DNA from 2 places in the Vreelandella hamiltonii genome. Region 1 is predicted to be linked to the other one. Evidence: predicted binding sites of a transcription regulator. Region 1 holds the regulator's gene; the other holds the start of a gene.

What was found. The regulator LexA, encoded in region 1, represses DNA repair genes until DNA is damaged. The targets are predictions, from matches to a motif close to TACTGTNTANNTANACAGTA.
Region 2: a site for LexA is predicted at 1,981-2,000, ahead of IE061_RS00420 (LexA family protein). Genes of this name have one in related genera too.

What each region holds. Positions count from the first base shown of each region.
Region 1 covers NZ_BMXO01000015.1:67,604-71,014, forward strand. The annotation lists gene purU (formyltetrahydrofolate deformylase) at 1-546, shown strand, start outside; gene IE061_RS14430 (energy-coupling factor ABC transporter permease) at 570-1,241, shown strand; gene lexA (transcriptional repressor LexA) at 1,276-1,953, opposite strand; gene IE061_RS14440 (TetR/AcrR family transcriptional regulator) at 2,178-2,864, shown strand; gene IE061_RS14445 (L,D-transpeptidase) at 2,842-3,357, shown strand.
Region 2 covers NZ_BMXO01000001.1:76,984-80,394, reverse strand. The annotation lists gene IE061_RS00430 (sodium-dependent transporter) at 1-73, shown strand, start outside; gene IE061_RS00425 (Y-family DNA polymerase) at 220-1,518, opposite strand; gene IE061_RS00420 (LexA family protein) at 1,515-1,958, opposite strand; gene IE061_RS00415 (alpha/beta fold hydrolase) at 2,302-3,186, shown strand; gene IE061_RS00410 (patatin-like phospholipase family protein) at 3,237-3,411, shown strand, end outside.

The sequences.
Region 1 (3,411 bases):
CTGCTGTATCGCTGGCAGGCAGGCGAGCTGGATTGCGATATCGTCAGCGTCATTTCCAATCATGACGACATGCGTTCGCTCACCGAGTGGTACGGCATTCCTTATCATCACGTGCCGGTTGACCCGGCCAACAAGCAGGCGGCTTTCGATCAGGTACAAACCCAGATCGATGCGGCACGGGCCGACTGTGTCGTGTTGGCACGGTACATGCAGATACTGCCCCCCTCGTTGTGCGAGCGCTATGCCGGGCGCGTCATCAATATTCATCACAGCTTCTTGCCCTCCTTTGCCGGGGCAAAGCCTTACCACCAGGCTTACGAGCGTGGCGTCAAGCTGATCGGTGCCACCTGCCATTACGTGACCGAAGAGCTGGATGCGGGGCCCATCATCGAGCAGGATATCCATCGGGTAAGCCACTGCCATACGCCCACCGACCTGGTGCGCTTTGGCCGTGATGTGGAAAAAGCCGTGCTGGCCCGCGGCCTGCGCTGGCATCTGGAAGACCGCGTATTGATTCACGGTAACAAGACCGTCGTGTTCAGCTAACTCGCCCACCGGGGAGGGGCGCCATGTCCTTTGCACAAAGCGTGCTGGCCACCTGGGCACTGCTGGTTACCTGGCTGGTGTCGGCAGGTGCGCTGGGGTGGGTGCTTTGGCAGCGCCCCTGGCATCCGCTGCTGGAAGATACCGGTTTGCAGCATCGCTGGATGGCCGCGACGCTTGCCGTGATGCTGATGTGGCAGCTGCGGGCCCAGGCGGTCGATTGGTTGACCCTGCATCTGGTGTTCACGGTGCTGATGACATTGGTGTTCAAGGTGCCCCTGGCCTTGATCAGCAACCTGCTGCTCAACGTGGCGATGGTGGTGATCGGGCGCAATGCCTGGGAGCTGTTGGGGCCCAACGTGCTGGTGACGGGACTGGTGCCCGCCGTGATCACGGGGGTGGTATGGCGTATCGTGGATCGCCGCTTGCCGGACAACCTGATGGTGTTTCTGTTTGCCTGCGGTTTTTTCGGTGCTGCGCTGGCCACGCTAGGAGGCGGGCTGGCGGCCGTGGGGCTGATTCTGGTGGCGGGCACCGACCCTGAAGCGATTTATCTGGCTCAGGAGTATGCCCGCTTTTTACCCTTGCTGATGCCCTCGGAAGCCTTCATCACCGGCATGCTGCTGAGTATCTTGCTGGTCTACCACCCGCACTGGGTCGCCACGTTCAACGACCATCGTTACATCGATATGCAGTAGGCGGTGGCTTGGTCCAGTGCCCTGGCCCAGTATTTTAGCCCAGTGCCTGGCCGTTCCCGCCTCGGATGACGCCTACCCCGACGCCTTCGATATCCAGCTGTTGAGTTCTCAGGTCGATTTCGATGGGGGCGAAGTCTTCGTTCTCGGCGAGCAGCGTGACGTGATGCCCCTGGCGTTTAAAACGCTTGACCGTGACCTCGTCTTCCAGGCGCGCGACGACGATCTGACCGTCACGCACGCGGTCGGTACGATGCACCGCCAGCAGATCGCCTTCCAGAATGCCCACGTCCTTCATCGACAGGCCGCGAACTCGCAGCAGATAGTCGGCCTTGGGGGTGAAGTACTCTGCAGGGAGCGGGCAGTAACGGTCGATATGCTCCGCTGCCAGAATGGGACTGCCTGCCGCGACTTCGCCAATGACCGGCAGCCCGCTGGGCGTGGCATCGTTGGCGGCGCTGGCAGGCTCGGCTGCCGGGGGCGTGGCGTCGAGCGGCTCCTGGTTGGGCAGGCGAATGCCGCGTGACGTATTGCGAATGATGCGAATGGCACCTTTGCGCTCCAGGGCGCGCAGATGCTCTTCGGCGGCGTTGGGGGAACGAAAGCCCAGCGCCTTGGCGATTTCGGCGCGGGTAGGGGGGTAGCCAAGCTCGCCCATGGTCTTCACGATAAAATCATATACATGCTGCTGGCGTGCGGTGAGTGGGCGTAACATATCAGACTCCAAACAGTGAAAAGACAGTCGCTACATGTCCGTAAAATCAGTATGTGTTTAAGTATACAGTATGTTGCTCTGTCCAGTACATGATGAGTTGCAATCCGTACCGGGGCACGCGGCCTGAACCTTGAGCGGGATAATCGTTTGAGCCAGCAGGGGGAATGGCATACTATTCGCCAACGCGATCGCCATGTTTTAAACACCTGTTTTGGGAGGGCGCTATGGCCCAGTCGGATACGGTCACACGTATTTTGGATACGGCAGAGGTGCTCTTTGCAGAGCGGGGGTTTGCCGAGACATCACTGCGCAATATCACCAGCAAAGCGCGGGTCAACCTTGCTGCCGTCAATTATCACTTCGGGTCGAAGAAAGCGCTGATACAGGCGGTATTTGCCCGCTACCTGGACCCGTTCTCCGAACGCTTCCATACTGCGCTCGACGAGCTGGAAGCGCGCTACGAGGGCCAGGCCATTCCTCTGGAGGTGCTGCTGGAAACCATGGCCACCACCGTGCTGGCCGTGCCTGCCGAGCGGCATAGCCTGAAAGTGTTCATGCGGCTGCTGGGGCTGGCTTACAGCCAGGCGCAAGGACACCTGCGTCGCTACATTCAGCAGCAGTATGGCGATGTCTTCACGCGCTTCACGGAGCTGGTGCGGCGGGCGACCCCCGAGCTGCCAGATGCCGAGCGTTTCTGGCGGCTGCACTTCATGTTGGGCACGGTGATTTTCACTCTGTCTGGCCTGGATGCACTGCGCGATATCGCCGCCAAGGATTATCAAGAGCAGGTGACGGTACGCGACTTGATCCGACGTCTGCGCCCCGTCGTGGTGGCGGCCATGAGCGCGCCGATGCCGTTGCCCGCAGCAACCGTGGATGAGAAGCCCCATGCACACGCCCAGATTGGCTGACCTGCCGCCCGTCGAAGGTGGCTGGATGGAAATCGACACCGAGGCCCAACGCCTGCGCTGGTGGCAGGGGAGCGCGTTAGAGCATGAATGCGCCATTTCGACGGGCAAGGCCGGCGTAGGGCAAGAAGAGGGCAGTGGACGTACTCCGTTGGGTTGGCACTACATTCGAGCAGCGATTGGCGATGGGCTACCAGAGGATGCGGTCTTTCGGGGGCGTCGTTGGACCGGAGAGGTCTACTCTGCCGATTTGGCGGTCGAATTCCCCGAGCGCGACTGGATCTTGACCCGCATACTGTGGCTATGTGGCCTGGAGCGCGGTATCAATCGCGGCGGCTGTGTCGATTCCCAGCGTCGCTACATCTACCTGCACGGTACTCCCCCTGACCAGCCCATGGGCCTTGCTGCTTCTCACGGCTGTGTGCGTCTACGTAATGCCGACCTGCTCTGGCTTTTCAAACGGGCTGTGCCGGGTACGCCAGTATGGCTGCATTGACGTTGTCCCCGCTGGCATACTCCACATTTTGAAAGATCACACGGGTGGTCTAGA
Region 2 (3,411 bases), on a different contig from region 1:
GATCCTGGTGGCCATGATGGCAGCGGGTGAAACCTTGAGCCCACGCTTGCGCAAGGCCCTGAAAGCTGCCTAGGAGGGCCAATCCTGCCCGGTGTTCAGGCGGCGCTGAAGGTCGTTGAGCTGGCGATGGGCCACGTCCGGGCTGGGCGCATACTCGTCATCAGATCGTTGATAGGACATAAGGCAAACTTTTGGCGTGCGGAATCACTAGCCTAGCGGCTATCGGTGAGAAGTAAACGCCGCGATGGCTCCCGGGTGGGTGCCGGCTTCCAGCAACTCGTTCCAACGCGTGGTGTAGCGGCGCGAACGGTGCCCGCAGCGCAGCTGCCAAGCGGCGTCCGGGTCGCGCATGCCAAAGTGGATGGTGCCTTGCCCCATCCGCTGGTTGATGGCATCCACCGCCCGCATCACGTGGGGGTGCGCTTTGGCAGGCGGTGCCAGCAGCGAGAGCTGGTACTGCTGGGCGTCTACCAGGTCCACCAGCATGACGCCTGCTTTCATGAACACGTATCCGGGGCGGTACATCTGCTCCATCCCTTCCTTGACGGCCTGCAGAATGAGCCGCGTGTCGTCGGTGGGAGCATCGAGGGGAATCATGGCACGGGGGGCCAGCTGGGGCAGGTCCCTGCGATGGCGGCTGGTGGTCAGAAACATCAGCACCGCACGGGCCAGACTACCCTGCTGGCGCAGTTTCTCGGCGCTGCGCTGGGCGTGCTGGCGCAATGCATCGTGCAGTTCCTCCTTGCGCCCCGTGGCACGCCCGAAAGAGCGTGAGGTCATGATGCGCTGGCGGGGCTGTTCGACGGCGTTCATCTCCAGGCAAGGCGTGCCGCGCAGCTCGAGGGCGGTGCGCGCCAACACTACCGAAAAGCGCTTGCGCAACTGCCTGGGGTCGCTATCACGCAGCTGCCAGGCGGTACGAATACCGCTCACGGCGAGCTGCTCGGCAAGCCGTCGGCCGACTCCCCATACCTCGCTCACCGGAAGCTGTTTGAGCAGTGCCTGGGTGGTGGCAGTGTGGGCAGCCAGCAGACATACCCCTTGATAGTGGGGCTGCTGCTTGGCCACGTGATTGGCCAGCTTGGCCAGCGTATGCGTGGCCGCCAGCCCAACGCAGACGGGCAACCCCAGGTAACGGCGAACACGGCGGCGTAGCGCCACGCCCATGGCCTGGCACTGGGCGTCATCGAAGCCATCCAGGTAAATGAACATCTCATCAATGGAGTAGGGGGCGACCTCTGGGCAGGCTTCACGCAGCAGCTGTGCCAACCGCGCCGACATGTCGCCGTACAGCTCGTAGTTGGAAGAGCACAAATGGATCTGGCCCCGACGCCGCAGCCCTTCCAGCTGGAACGCTGGCGTCCCCATGGCAATGCCCATGGCTTTCAGCTCGGCAGAGCGCGCAATCACGCAGCCATCGTTGTTGGACATGACGCCCACGGCCTTGCCTTCCAGCGTGGGCTGGAATACCCGCTCGCAGGAAACGTAAAAGTTGTTGGCATCCACCAGACCGATCATGGCAAATACTCATGAATGACGGCGCGCACTACCCCCCATAGCTGGCACTCGGCCTCTTCCAGCGGCAGCGGAGGGTAGTGCGGATGAGACGAGCACAAATGCGGCGTACCGCGATACAGCGCGTAGCGCTTGATCAACAGCTCCTGGTCGAACAGGGCGACCACAATGTGGCCCAGCCGAGGCGGCACGCTGCGGTCTACCACCAGCAGGTCGCCGTCGAAGATGCCCCACCCCTCCATGCTGTCGCCGCGGGCAGTCAGGTAGAACGTCTGTGTCGGGTGCTTGATCAGCCGCGTGTTGAGATCCAGCGTGCGTGGCTCGTAATCCTGCGCGGGGGAAGGAAAGCCGCTAAAACCCGCGCGACCACTCAGCGAGGCAAACGGAAGAGGCAAGGGCGTTGACGGCAAGGCGGTCGCAACGGCAGTGGGTTGAGACGGCATCGTCGGGCTCCTCACGAATGAATAGTGTGTTTATATACAGTATTTGTGGCCAGTATTCATTCCTGCGGAAAAAAATGCAAGGTGCCGGGGCGAAGGTAAGGGTACGAGGAGGCTAACGGGCCAGCCAGAGGCCAACCACCAGCGCACTGATGACCGTGATCCAGAACACGAGATTGCGGGCGCGGGTGTCGCGACGAGGTTTCATCGGGTTGTCTCCAGCAGACAGGAAAGGGTGGCCCACCATGGGCCGCTCGAAATCAGCGCATAGGCTATGCCAGGCATGGTAACGTTTGGTGCTCGAAGCGTCATCCGGCGCAGGGTTTTTTGTGAAGAGAGAGGGCTGATGAAAGGTTCCGAGTTTAGCGGCAGTACGCCGCTGTCGTTGGCCAATGGGCGCCTGGCGGCCCTGAGCTGGGGGCGCCACGATGCCCCGGTGTGGGTCGCCCTGCACGGCTGGCTGGATAACGCGGCGAGCTTCTCGCGGCTGGCCCCCTTGCTGGTAAAGCGACTCAACATTCGTATCGTTGCCCTCGATTTTCGCGGGCACGGCCACTCGGCCCATGCGCCCTTCGGCAGCGACTATGCGCTGTGGGACTACCTTCACGATGTGCTGGATGCCATGGAGGCGCTGGAGATCGAGCAGGCCACGTTGCTGGCGCACTCGATGGGGGCGGCAGTCTCCTGCCTGCTGGCAGCGGCGCTGCCCGAGCGTGTCGCACGGTTGGTGCTGCTGGATGGCCTGGGGGCACTGAATACGCCCGCAGAGGAGACGGCCAGCCAGCTGCGCAAGGGCCTCACCGCCCACCGCCGCGTCGCTTCGCGCACGCCCCGGTATGCGGATATCGAACAGGCCGTTGCCGCCCGGGTGGCAGGCGGCGTGACGCCGCTGGATGCTATCACGGCCAGGCCGCTGGTCGAGCGTAACACCCAGGCCACGGCGGATGGCAAGGTCGCCATGCGCACCGACAGCCGCCTGCTGAAGCCTTCCCTGGTCCGCCTGACGCCGCAGCAGGTGCTGGCCATACTGGCAGAGATTCAAGCCCCCGTGCTATTGATAGAAGGAGAGCGCGGTATTCTCGGTGAGCGCCAGTGGGCGGTGGCCGCTCGGCAGGCGGTTCCCCGCCTCACCCGCCATGTGCTGGCGGGGGGGCACCATCTTCATCTGGAGCCGCAGGCCGTGGCCCAGGTCGCCGAGGTGATTTGCTGTAGTCCCAGTGGTGAAGAGTAGAGCGGTGAAGAGAAGAATAGAGCGGTGAAAAATAAGAAGGAGGGTGTGCCGTGGTGAGTCTGTTGGCAGGGAGAGCGCTGGGTGAGGGAAACAAGGTGGCTCTGGTGCTGGGCAGCGGCGGGGCCAGAGGCTACGCGCATATCGGCGTGATCGAGGCGCTGGAAGCGCGGGGCTTCGAGATCATCTCGATAGCGGGCTGCTCCATGGGCGCGCTGATTGGCGGTA